Regions from separate parts of the Salinicoccus bachuensis genome, predicted to be linked through region 3. Evidence: riboswitches for the same ligand, from Rfam matches in the RefSeq annotation. Region 3 holds a riboswitch; each other region holds the start of a gene.

Region 1 (4,523 bases), 480 kb from region 3:
ATTTTTAAAACACAGTAACTTCATATTAAACTTATTGCGATGTGTTGGCAAATGAAGAAAATCTCCGCTGCAGCAATTCATATTCATCACTGCCAGTCGAGCGCGTCAAAGAATTTCTGGATATCTTCAAAAAGCATCTCCTGGTCCTTGCCTCTCGTCATCAGGTGGCCGGTGTTTCCATAAGACTGGATTTCCTTTTCATTATGACCGATGCTTTCATATATACTTTTCGCGCTCTCCATGTATAATTCCGCATCCTTTTCTCCGTATTTGACCGCTACAGGAACATCAATGTACCCCAGATTCTCATGCACTTCATCGATCAGCTTCCGGAAATCCTCCAGACTGTCCATTGGATTATCCCTGTAGTACTCGACTGCCTCCTTGATTTTTTCGTCGACTTCTCCGGTAAACTCCAAGAAATTCTTCGTATAGTTCAGTACCCTCCTGTTTATATCTTCGACATCCTTGCCCTGCGGCACAGACATGCTCACAACACCATTGATATCTCCAAGCTGCTCTGCTGCCCTGAGAGCCAATACACCCCCAAGGGATACGCCGCCAACTGCGATGTTTTCATACCCCTTATCCTTGAGGAAATGATATCCGTCCATGACATTCTGCCACCAGTCGGAGGGGCCGGTCCGGACGAGCTCTGAAGGTCCCATGCCATGCCCTTCAAAACTCGGGACATGGACAGTATATTCATGCTGATAAAGATGCTGCGCCAATGGCTTTACATCCCTGACAGTTCCTGTAAAAGAATGCAGTAGCATAACTGCTCTGGGACCACTTTCATATTTCAGAGGTTCGGGTTGCACAATTTTCATCAGTCATTCTCCTTTCGTGTACCTGCCGTACGATGATATATGTACTCCGCTTCATGCTGATCCAGTCCGTAGTCCTTCTTCAGCACTTCGATAATCTCCCCTCTTGTCTTCCCCGCCCTACGATCTTTCAAAACCCGGTGATGAAGTTCTTCAGCATAATTCTCGGCAGTCATACTTTTTCTGGTCCTGTTCAGTTGAAGACGGCTCAAAGTGAAAAGAAGAAGTGCCACAATCATCAACAGGACGACCAGAACATCGTACATATGCCTCACCCTTTCCATTATTTAAATTTTTAAAAGTATTTGACAAATTAACTGACCTTATAGTAACATAGTCCCTAATCAAATATTTGCTTATCCAGAGTGGTGGAGGGATTGGCCCTGCGAAGCCCGGCAACCTTTTAGGTAAGGTGCTAAATCCAACAGGTACGTTCCTGAAAGATGAGTGACTCGAGAGTCTCCCTTAATCTTTGGGCAGGCTCTTTTTTATAATATATAACTGGAGGAATGAACAATGACAGAGAATCACCGTTTCGAGACAAAACAGCTTCACGCCGGACAAGAAGTGGATCCCACCACAAATTCACGCGCCCTTCCCATCTATCAGACGACTTCCTATGTATTTGATGATACGAAGCATGCTGCAGAACTGTTCGGCCTGCAGGATACAGGCAATATATACACGCGTATCATGAATCCGACAACTGCCGCTTTGGAAACACGTGTTGCAGAGCTCGAAGGCGGCGTCGCTGGCCTTGGTGTTGCGTCCGGTATGGCTGCCATTACATATGCCATCCAGGCTGTAGCAAGCACCGGAGACCACATTGTCTCCTCCGCCAGCCTGTATGGGGGCACTCATACACTATTCACCCACACATTCAAAAAGTTCGGCATTGAAACAAGTCTTGTTGATTCGAAAGATCCTGAAAATGTTTCACGTGAAATCAAGGAGAATACGAAGGCGATCTTTGTAGAAACCATCGGCAACCCGGAAGGCAATGTGGAAGATTTGGAAGCATTGGCGAAAATTGCAGAGGATAATGGCGTACCACTTATCGTGGATAATACATTCGCCACTCCGTATCTCTGCCGCCCGATTGAGCACGGCGCACATGTTGTTGTTCATTCAGCTACAAAATTCCTTGGCGGCCATGGCACTTCAATCGGAGGGGTAATCGTCGATGGCGGAAACTTCAATTGGGACAACGGGAAGTTTCCGGGTCTGACAGAACCGGATGCGTCCTACCATGATCTTGTCTTCACTGATGCGTTCGGACCTGCTGCCTATGCATTCAAAATCCGTACCACCCTGCTCAGGGATACCGGCGCAGCACTTTCTCCGTTCAATGCATTCCTCCTTACGCAAGGGATTGAAACGTTGTCACTACGGATGGAGAGGCATGTGGAGAATGCAAAGACGGTTGCCAAATTCCTGGAAAACCATGATAAAGTGGAATGGGTCGACTATGCAGGCCTTGAGTCCAGCGAGTATCATGGACTACAGCAGAAGTATCTTCCAAAAGGTGCCTCTTCCATATTTACATTCGGTGTCAAAGGCGGATATGAAGCCGGCAAGACATTCATAGAATCCCTCGAACTCTTTTCACTGCTTGCCAATGTTGGAGACGCCAAGTCACTCGTCATCCACCCGGCTTCCACAACCCACTCCCAGCTTAAGGAAGATGAACAGTTGTCAGGTGGCGTAAGGCCGGAAATGATCCGCCTGTCTGTCGGCCTGGAGCATGTGGATGACATCATAGACGATCTAAAAAAAGGTCTGGATGCGATTTAAATGCCTATTAAAATCATTGAAGGCCTCCCGGTCCGGGAGCGCCTCCATAAGGAAAATGTATATACCATAGAAGCGACCCGGGCGCATACGCAAGATATACGCCCGCTTCGCATGCTTATTTTGAACCTGATGCCCAAAAAGGAAGAAACGGAACTTCACCTTTTGCGGCTGCTCGGGAATACACCGCTGCAGATCGATGTCGACTTCATGTATATGAGTACACACCACAGCAGGAATACGCCGACCAGCCATCTTCAGAAGTACTATCATAATCTGGAAGAGGTACGCAACCGGCGGTACGATGGCATGATTGTCACAGGAGCGCCGGTAGAGAAGCTCGATTTTGACCAGGTGGATTATATTGAAGAACTGCGTGATATCATCGAGTGGTCGAGGACCCATGTATTCTCCAGGTTCTTCATCTGCTGGGGGGCACAGTTTGCTCTCAACCACTACTTTGGCATACAGAAATCCATATTGCCGACCAAACTGTTCGGAGTATTCGACTACAACAACCTGATACCCACCCATCCGCTTCTAAGGGGATTTGATGATGTCTACCAGGTGCCCCAGTCGCGGCATACACAGATTGATATGGAGGCAATAGAGGATATTGATGACTTGAACATCCTCACATCACATCCGCAATTCGGTCCGGACATCCTGAGTACAGAGGATCAACGTGACCTGTTCATATTTGGTCATCTGGAATACGAACGGGATACACTGAAGAATGAATATGACCGCGATCTGGCAGGCGGCCGTGAGATTGCCATTCCCCACAACTACTTCCCCGAGGACAACCCGACAGCTGCGCCTATATTCAGTTGGAAAAGCCATGGACATCTTCTTTTCAGCAACTGGATCAATGAAACATACCAGAACACCTATTATGACCTGACAGAATTAGAATAGCCTGCGATATTATCGCAGGCTATTCTTTATAGTTTATGGGAGATTGTGTAATTCCTAAGGTTTTCATGTTGCCGTTTTCTGGAGAGTGCCATGAGGTGCCTGAAAAACGAGTCTGCATAAATCTCCAAGCTTTGGTCCTGTAACCTTCCTACATTTTTACAAACGACCTGCTCTTCCCGCGTTTCATCAAACACGGGAATGTCATTTTCCAATTTGTATTCGGCAATATGGCTTGCAACTTCCATTCGTGCTTCAAATAACGCAATCAGTTCTGCATCCAGCTCATCGATCCTATGCCTCAATTTTTCATGTTCATTCATGGCCATCCCTCCTTAATTTTATTGCTGGACGATCTGTTTTCCTGCCGCTGTTTTCTTTTCGATATCAAGCAGCATATTGATCGTCTGCATCAGTTCTTCAAACTCGTCCGGAGTCAGGCACTGCTGTCCGTCGCTCCATGCATTTTCAGGATCTTCGTGCACTTCTATCTGAAGTCCATTCGCACCTGCCATCACTGCCGCTTTGGCCATGGATGGGATGAGGTGTCTTACACCCGCTGCGTGACTCGGATCGATGACGATAGGCAGGTGGGACTCTTTCTGGATGACCGGCACAGCCTGGATGTCCAGTGTATTACGTGTCGCGGTTTCGAAGGTGCGGATGCCTCTTTCACAGAAGATGACGTTATCATTGCCACCCGCCATGACGTATTCTGCAGACATCAACCATTCTTTCATCGTTGCCGACATGCCTCGCTTCAGCAGAACCGGCTTATCTGTCTCGCCGATTGCCTTCAGCAGGTCGAAGTTCTGCATGTTGCGGGCACCCACCTGGATGACATCCACCGATTCAACGAAATCATCGATGTAGTCGGTGGACATCAGTTCGGACACGATCGGAAGTCCCGTTTCTTCTTTGACGACATTGAGGATGCGCAGCCCTTCAAGGCCGAGTCCCTGGAAAGCGTATGGGGATGTCCTCGGTTTG
Region 2 (4,523 bases), 110 kb from region 3:
AGGATATGAAATGACGACAGACGTACTCTACAAACAGTCCTACAAGAACCGCCTCGGTGAAATCAACAAGCTTGCCCCGGAAGCCGCAAAAGCATTCGGACAGTTCGACCAGAAAGCGATGGCGGAAGGCGTACTCCCTGCCAAACTGAAGGAGCTCATCGCTGTGGCAGTGGCCCATGTGACCGGCTGCCCATACTGCATCGATATCCATGTCAAGAACCTGAAGAAGCTCGACGGCTCCAAAGAGGAGATGGCGGAATCCATCATGGTCGCCACTGCCCTCAAGGCAGGCTCAGCATATGCCCACAGCATCAATGCACTGAATGCCTATGATGGAAACGAAGACGACAGCCTCTATGCCAAAGGGGACCTGAAGAACCTCGCACAGCTCAATAAGGTCACACCTGAAATCAACAAGGCATTCCAGCAGTTCGATGCTGCTGCCATGCAGGAAGGCGCGCTCACAGCAAAAGAGAAAGAAATCATCGCTGTCGCCATCGCCCATGTGACCGGCTGCCCATATTGCATCGAAATCCATACGGGAAATGCTAAAAAGATGAATGTCACGAAAGAGGAGATTGCCGAATCCATCTTCGTCGCAACAACATTGAAAGCCGGTTCGGCATATGCCCACGGCATCAATGCACTGAACGCCTATGATGAATAGATGAAAAGAGCCTCATCCATACAATATGGATGAGGTATTTTTATATCATCTATCTATGGCTGCCCGCTTCCTCTTTCCCTACCGTTTCAAGCTCACGGCCAAGGAACTTCGCAAGTTCAAGCATGCCGTATTGGCCGGCTTCGGCTTCTGCATCACTGTTGTAGTTTGTATTCGTGTTGATATCGTAAGTGTAGAGGTTTCCGTCTTCATCCTGGATGAATTCTATGCCTGCAACATTGATGCCGTTGTTTGCGAGCACCTTCTTATAATTTTCAAGGATCGGATGGTGGAAATCCTTGATGATCCTGAATTTCGGGGTGCCTTCTTCCTCCTGCTCCCCTGCCGGACAGAACAGATCCTCTATGGAACACGCATCCGCCGGGCACAGTTCGAATCCTTCGGACGTGTCGACACGGACGGCATAGACGAATTCACCACCGACGAATTCACAGCGCGTAATGGAGGCGTCCGGTGATTTGATGTAGTCCTGGAGCAGTGTCACACCATCCACCGGCTCCTCGAATGCCTCGCTTCCGACATATGCTTCAAGGGCTTCGATGGAATCGAACAGCTGGACACCGAGACCTTTGCCTGCACGGTTATGCTTCGTGATGAAGGATTTCCCCTCAAACCGTTTCGCCGCTTCCAGGATCTGGTCCTTGCCGACAGCAGCCACGGTATTCGGCGTCTTTACGCCATATTTTTCAAGCTCCAGGTATTGGGACACCTTGCTCACTTCCAATTGCAGGGCCCGGCTGCCGTTGATTACCGTACGCCCGTGGTACTCAAGCCACGCAAGGACAGCATTCGTGAGCTCCGGAGAATAACGGTTGCCCCGTGTGTGTGAAGATGCGCTGATCCTGTTGTAGAAGACCCCTTCCGGCGGCTCTGCAGTCAGATCCACCTTGCCCTCTGACAGGAGCCAGTCCTCGTAGGGCAGCCCCAGTTCATCCAATCGCTTGAAAAGGTGATCGGTCCATTCAGGGTTTTCGTGCAGTACATATATTTTAGCCATGCTACATCACTCCTTCAGTATTCATAAAACACAACTTATCTGCGTATGCTGCACCTATAAAGACAGAAGCCCTTTTCGGATAGGAAAAGAGCTTCTGACAATCTATATCTCTTCTCATCTTCCAGGCACAGACCTGATGGAATTGGCACAGTATTCATAAGGAACCCGCTGCCGAAGCTTCGTCGGGCCATCTCCCTCTGCTTCTCTGGATAAGAATCAATTCATATTAAGTTGATAGGTTAAAGAATATTCTATGCCATAATCCATGGATAGTCAATAGGAACAGCCTAAATTCAAAAAGGATGCGGTTAACACGGAAGAGAACACTGCAGCAATCCGCATGGTGCTTGCCCCCTCTCCGGGTGGATAGAGCCCATGAGAAGATATATAACTTCGCAAACAGCAAATATCCTCCAGGACCATGGTCCCGGAGGATATTTTTTATTACTTCACCGCTTCCGGCAGTTCAATTTCACCAACATCATTGAATGACGTGAATTCGACATCGCCTGACAATGCATAATCCCCTTCGGCATCTTCACCTTCGGCATCATAATCGATGGACTGGATGAGCGCGTCTTCCTTACCCACCACAATCTCTACATCATTCTGTATGGCAGAAGTATCGATGGCACCGAATTCCACGGCGAAGAGCGTTTCGAATGTCTTGAACACTTCTTCACTCTCTCCATCAATCGTATAGATGACCTGATCGTCCTCCTCTGTAGATTCCAGTTCGTCCTTGATATCCGCAAACGAGAGGACTGCATTTTCGTACGTCACATGATAGAGCTGCTCGGCACCGACGGAATCAGAAATATCGATCCAATCCGTGCCATTGTTGTAGTACGTCTTTCCATCCTTGGAAATCGTGCGGTCCTCGCCTTCAGATTTCAGATGGAGTGATGGCGGGTCGCCGTCCTTGAACCGTACATCGGCTTCAAGCATTTCCGGCGCTCCGCCATCGACAACCGCCTCAAGATCAAGGACAGCCTGATAGCTCTCAATTTCCCCGGCCTTCTCCACGACTGCAGAAAGTGCTTCATCGTCCGTCTCTATATCAGACAATGAACGCTCCGTCTCGCGCGATTCCTGTGTCGCCTCTTCTGATGTTTCATCTATATTATCCTGCGTTTCCTCCTCCTGGCAGCCGGCCAGAATGGCTGTTGCAGTGAGGGTCGCGAACAGATATTTTGAAACCTTCATATTCCCTTGCTCCTTAGAACGCTGATTTTTCATAAATCATATCATGGATCATTTCAATTCACTAACAATATGCTAGTGGCTGACACGCCGCCTCGGCTTCTTTCCCGATTGCCTGCGCATCTCCTGGATGCGGCTGAAGGTGTAGATGGCAAGGCCACTCCATATCAGGATATAGGCCACTGTATGGATGTCCGTGAATGCTTCGTCATACATGAAGACACCGATCAGCAGCATGATCGTCGGCGCGAAGTACTGAAGGATGCCAATCAGGGACAGGCGGATGCGCTGGGCCCCGAGCGAGAACAGGAGCAGCGGAATGGCTGTAATCACCCCTGTGCCGATCATGACCAGACTGTCTGCATTGATGCCGAAGTTCCCCCCGCCACTGCCTTCAAGGAACAGTATGTATATGAGGGCGAATGGCGCAAGGACAAACGTTTCAACAGCCAGTGCGAATACCGCGTCCATATTGATGACCTTCTTGATCAGACCATAGATACTGAACGACAGCGCCAGGGTAAGAGAAATCCATGGCGCGGAGCCGAGACCCACCGCCAGGTATGTAACACCGAGGAAGACGATGATGATTGCCATCCATTGTGACTTTGAGAACCGTTCTCCAAGGATGACGAAACCGATTAATATGCTGATCAATGGATTGATGTAGTAGCCGAGGCTTGCATCCAGAATATGTCCGTTATTCACCGCGATGATGTACAACAGCCAGTTGGTGGTGATGACAGTCGAAGCGGCGAACAGTGCAACGATTTTCTTCCTGTCGCGGAAGATGAATTTCAGGTCCTTGTAGAACAGGTGCATCCTGTTGGTGACAAGGATGAATACAATCATGAATACGAAGGCCCACAGGACCCTGTGTGCGATTAGTTCATAGGAGGAGATATGTTCAACCTGCTTCCAGTAGATGGGCAGGAACCCCCATATCAGATACGCCCCGAGGGCAAAAATTATACCTTTGCTGTTTTCACTCACGTCTTCACCTCATTTTAAGCATTACAGCAATTTTACTCCTCTCAAATATTATTTCAAGACAAAAAATAAGATTGAAACAGATGTTTCAATCTTGGGCGGGGATTCATGGCTGGTGCATCCGCCGGTATTCCCGGTCGAGTGTATCACGGCTCTTGAAATAGTATGCGGTGATGCTGCCGACCATGAAATACATCACCACGGCATATGCCGCAACCATCAGAAGTGCGCCTGCCACCATGAGTATGGGAAATGCGATTTCATTTACAAAAAGGCCTGCCGGTATCGCTGCCACGATGAATATGAGATAGATGGCGAGGGGAATCATCCAGAGCAGGAAATTGCTGAAGAGCAGTTTCCATATGCGCTCCCCTCCACGGAACATGACCTCCCAAGCCACCTTGAACTTGTCTGTTGTGGGACTGAGCGGCTGGTCGATATAGGCCATGTAGACAAGGAACATATAGATGGCAATCATCAGATAGGGGATGTATGAAATCATCACCACCAGAAAATTGAGCAGGACGAGTCCAATAATCAGACCGATCTGGCCGCCCGACAGGCCGCTCCCCTGCTCAAATGTCTCCGCCAGCGTAATCAGCGGCATATTGACCGCCATCAGGATGAACTGCATGATGAGGCCGAGCA
Region 3 (4,523 bases):
CTTCCGAGGAATCCTTCCCCAACGATGAACTGCTTCCCTTTGAGTGTCCCGGCTTCCTTCCCGATGATGTTGGTTACAGTATAGACATCCTCCCCGGTCTGTTCGGCAATCCCCAGGAACTCGATTTCTCCACCATCTTCAGTCACTTGCGAAAAGAGTTCGGCACTCGCCGCCTCATGCTGCTGCACAGATTTTCTGAGCCTGTCGAGACTGAGGCTGGACAATGGCGTGACATCGGTCTGCTGCAGGCATAATGCAGTCACCTCAGCGATCCTGCCGGCAAGCTGGAGCCACTCGCTTCTATTGTCTTCGTCGAGGACGGGCACCGTCTCATATGCTTCGTCCTGCGTGTCGGCCTCTGTGTCCTGTTCCACCAGGACACCTGCCCACAGATAGTGGGACGTCCCCTCGCCATCCATGACAGGCGCTGCCATGATATGGATGCCCGAGGATATCTCATACATGAGCGGGCGGTTGATGCGCCCACCATGCTTGAGTATATTTTCCATTTCGTTCAATAGTCCTTCTTCCAGCATTGTACTGCACAGTCTGTTGTCGCCTTCGACCGAAGTGAGCACCTCCCCTTCCCTGTCGGTGAGGAAAAATGTCAATCCATACTGTGAAGCAAATGTCTGCTGGACCTTTTCCAACAATTCGATTGCTGAAGCCATCATTACCATCTCCAGTGCAGTTTATCTTGGGTTGTACCAGTATGGCGAAACGTACATAAGGGTTTACTTAAACCTTTACCCAGAGACACTAGAAACATGTAGAATAGATGGAAATGAATTCAAATTGTGTCAAGTGCTCTCACCAGTGCTTTCCCGATTTCTTCGGAAGGGCTCCTACTGTCGAACTCGAGTTTCTCACCATTGATGAAAACAGTCGGAACAACTGAAATTGAACGCTCCAGTGCCTCTTTCGTAATATCGAGGCTCAGGTTCATCGTACTCCGCTGCTCCTGACAGCCATACTCCTGCTCCATCATCTGTTCTATTTCGCCGCTGTCGAGATGCGCCCATTCACCCTGTGTAAGGAACAGGGACTTCATGATTTCATACGCTTCATTCGGCTGGTTGTAGTCTATGAAAAGGTTCGCTATCGTTCCGTGAAGCAGCCTCACCTTCGGTTTGTCATAGTGCTTCACGGTGTACTTCACTTCCCCCGCTTCGACACGTGGCATCACAGCTTCATGAGCCGCCAGGAAAAAGTTCACGCAGTACGGGCAGGCGGTATTCAGAAACACTTCAACGTGCTTTTTCGCCCCATCCCGGCCAAAGCTCAAAGGTGGTGCATATTCCATACTCATGGTCTTCCCCTCCAATATTTTACTTTTGTCATTCAAGTATAGAGTAACTCGCAATGGTTGTGAAGATTCATTCATGCTGTGCTCTGAATTATTTAAATAAAGCGCCTCCCCCTGTTGACAGTGCCGGGAAAAGGCGGTAAAGTTTGTCTTAAATTAAATTGAGATGATTCTTATCCAGAGAGGTGGAGGGACTGGCCCTTTGAAGCCTCGGCAACAGCCCAACCGGTCCTGTGCCAATTCCAGAAGCGCAATGCTTGAAGATAAGAAGAGATGTATTCCTGCCCTCTTCTTCTATGAAGTGGGCTTTTTTGTTTCTCATAATCATCATCAAACCATTGGAGGCTTTCCATCATGAAGGATAATACACGGGGCAATCCGCTTGCACTGCTCCCCCTGCTTGTTTTTGTTGCCCTATTCATCGGTACCGGCATCATCGCCCGGGACTTCCAGGCAATGCCGATCACAGTTGCGGTCATCATCGCCATCGTTGCAGCGATGTTCCTGAAACCGAAAGACCGGCTGAATGAAAAGATCGGCATCCTGACCCGAGGTGCCGGCCGGGAGAACATCATGCTGATGGTGCTCATCTTCCTGCTCGCCGGTGCATTCTCACAGGTTGCAGAAAACATGGGCGCTGTGGAATCCACAGTCAATCTCGGCCTGTCACTCCTGCCGAGCAGCCTGCTGCTGATCGGGCTGTTCATCATCTGCTGCTTCATCTCCATTTCAATGGGGACATCTACAGGCACGGTCGTGGCACTCGCCCCCATCGCCATCGGTATTGCCGGACAGACGGACCTGCCACTCGCACTGGCACTTGCCACGGTCATCGGCGGCGCCATGTTCGGGGACAATCTGTCGGTCATTTCCGATACGACGATCGTTTCCACCCAGTCCCAGGAAGTCAAAATGGCCGACAAGTTCAAGACGAATTTCTTCATTGTATTGCCGGGCGCAATCGCGACGGTCATCATACTCTGGTTCATTTCATCCGGACAGACCACAACACCTGCGACAGATCTCGACTACAGCCTGGTCAAGGTCCTGCCCTATCTCGCCGTCCTGGTGATCGCCCTGCTCGGTGTCAACGTACTGATTGTGCTGGCAGGGGGCATCGTATTTGCCGGTCTGGTCGGCGTCCTTGACGGCTCCTATACATTCACATCATTCGTCGCCGCTGCCGGGGAAGGCATCGGCAACATGCAGAACATCGCCATCATCGCCATCCTGATCGGCGGGCTCATTGCGCTGATCCAGCACTACGGGGGCATCGACTACCTGCTCCACTTCATCACCAGCAGAATCCGTTCCAGAAAGGGTGCGGAATTCGGAATCGCCGCACTCGTCAGTGCAACAGACCTGAGCACAGCCAACAATACAATTTCCATCATCATCACCGGGCCACTGGCCAGGGACATTGCCGACGAATATGGTGTCGACCGGAGGAAGTCGGCGAGTGTGCTCGACATCTTCGCCGCCGCCTTCCAGGGGCTCATCCCCTACGGCGGACAGATGCTTGCCGCGGCAGGACTGGCTGCCATTTCTCCAGTCGCGATGATTCCATACTCCATCTATCCCGCGATGCTGCTGATCTGCGGCATCATCGCGATACTCATCGGTTTCCCGAGGAAACTGAATGCGTGATGGGATGAATGAAGAACGCCGGGTGATTGGAGAGAGGCTCTGCTGTGAATCGACCATCGCAGGTCGAACGACGGCAAGTTGAGTAAAACAGCACCCCCATTCACCCAAAAAAACCTGATCCTCTGAGGATCAGGTTTTTTCTTTCACTTCAAAACTATTCAGGCTGTGTCATTTCAAGCGCAGTATGGACCATCATTTTCACGCCATCGATGAAGCTGTCTTCGTCGATGCCGAACTTCGGATGGTGGTGCGGATATTCCATATCCTTCTCCCTGTTCCCTGCGCCGATCCAGGCGTAGGTTGCCGGGATGATGCGGGAGAAGGCAGCGAAGTCCTCCCCGCCCATGGCGAGCGGATATTCAAATACTTTATCTCCAAATTCCTCTGTAGCCATCTTTCTGATCCTGTCTGTAACCGTGTCTTCATTCACTACCGCGGAATAGCCATAGTTGAATGAAAAGTCGTAGGTTGCACCATACATGGCACAGACGCCGTCGATCGCCTTTTCCATCCGTTCCCTGACCGTTTCACGTGTTTCGTCATTGATGGTGCGGATGCTGCCTTCGAGCACCGCACTGTCCGGGATGATGTTCTTCGCACTGCCGGAATGAAATTTCGTCGTCGAGATGACTGCGGAATCGAGTGGCGAGGTGATTCGTGAAATGATCGTCTGGAACTGGTTCAGAATCTGGCCGCCGATGACGATCGGGTCGATCGAGTTCTCGGGTTGGGAGGAATGGCCGCCCCGCCCCTGGATCTTCAGGTCGAAAGTATCGGAGTTTGATGTAATCGGTCCATTCGTGATGCCGATTTTCCCTGTCGGTATCGGTGTGAATAGATGCTGGCCATAGATGAAGTCGAGGTCATCGAAGAGTCCTGTTGCGACCATTTCCTGTGCACCGCCCGGCGGTTCCTCTTCAGCATGCTGGAAGATCAGGTAGACTTCCCCATGGAGGGATTCGATATTATGCAAGAGCACTTTGGCGGCCCCAAGCAGGATGGCAGCATGGCCGTCATGGCCGCATGCATGCATCGCGCCGTCATTCGTGGAGGCAAAGTCTATATCCCTACGCTCCTCCTGGATCTTCAGGGCATCGATGTCTGCACGGAGGCCGATTTTCCTGCCGGGATTCGCCCCTCTTATGATGCCGAGGACACTCGTTTCCGTCGGCTGGGAAATTTCAACACCCCCCATTTTTTCAAGTTCTGATTTTATATAGCCGCTTGTCCAATGTTCATGGAATGATATTTCCGGATGCTTGTGCATCGTGCGGCGCCATGTGACTACTTCTTCCATTACATTTTCAATCTGTTGTTGCAGATTCATTTTCCATTCTCCTCAATTATCAAGATTCAGGCAGGTAGATCGGCCCGTCGATACCAAGTGGTATGCCGAGCAGATACCATACGATGAGCAGTATCGTCCAAGCAAAGAACAGGACGATCGAATATGGCAGCAGGGCTGACAGCAGTGTGCCGAGTCCGGCATTCTTGTCATAGCGCTGTGCAAACGCGAGCAGGAGCGGCAGATATGGCAGCATTGGTGTAATCGGGTTCGTGAACGAATCCC

The links. Region 3 has a riboswitch for S-adenosylmethionine ahead of RQP18_RS11550 (Na+/H+ antiporter NhaC family protein). Riboswitches for the same ligand answer to the same signal wherever they lie in the genome.
Region 1: it holds a riboswitch for S-adenosylmethionine, as region 3 does, so the genes downstream of both, RQP18_RS00650 (O-acetylhomoserine aminocarboxypropyltransferase/cysteine synthase family protein) here and RQP18_RS11550 (Na+/H+ antiporter NhaC family protein) in region 3, are expected to answer to the same signal.
Region 2: it holds a riboswitch for S-adenosylmethionine, as region 3 does, so the genes downstream of both, RQP18_RS11045 (ATP-grasp domain-containing protein) here and RQP18_RS11550 (Na+/H+ antiporter NhaC family protein) in region 3, are expected to answer to the same signal.

Annotation. Positions count from the first base shown of each region.
Region 1 covers NZ_CP138333.2:133,418-137,940, reverse strand. The annotation lists gene RQP18_RS00660 (alpha/beta hydrolase) at 87-830, opposite strand; gene RQP18_RS00655 (hypothetical protein) at 830-1,093, opposite strand; SAM riboswitch class I at 1,181-1,277, shown strand; gene RQP18_RS00650 (O-acetylhomoserine aminocarboxypropyltransferase/cysteine synthase family protein) at 1,344-2,621, shown strand; gene RQP18_RS00645 (homoserine O-succinyltransferase) at 2,622-3,536, shown strand; gene RQP18_RS00640 (chorismate mutase) at 3,563-3,856, opposite strand; gene aroF (3-deoxy-7-phosphoheptulonate synthase) at 3,875-4,523, opposite strand, start outside.
Region 2 covers NZ_CP138333.2:2,158,881-2,163,403, forward strand. The annotation lists gene RQP18_RS11040 (carboxymuconolactone decarboxylase family protein) at 11-667, shown strand; gene RQP18_RS11045 (ATP-grasp domain-containing protein) at 717-1,682, opposite strand; SAM riboswitch class I at 1,794-1,898, opposite strand; gene RQP18_RS11050 (hypothetical protein) at 2,127-2,888, opposite strand; gene rarD (EamA family transporter RarD) at 2,961-3,878, opposite strand; gene RQP18_RS11060 (hypothetical protein) at 3,982-4,523, opposite strand, start outside.
Region 3 covers NZ_CP138333.2:2,268,585-2,273,107, forward strand. The annotation lists gene RQP18_RS11540 (helix-turn-helix transcriptional regulator) at 1-674, opposite strand, end outside; gene RQP18_RS11545 (thioredoxin domain-containing protein) at 791-1,309, opposite strand; SAM riboswitch class I at 1,477-1,576, shown strand; gene RQP18_RS11550 (Na+/H+ antiporter NhaC family protein) at 1,661-2,953, shown strand; gene RQP18_RS11555 (M20 metallopeptidase family protein) at 3,108-4,280, opposite strand; gene RQP18_RS11560 (AbgT family transporter) at 4,300-4,523, opposite strand, start outside.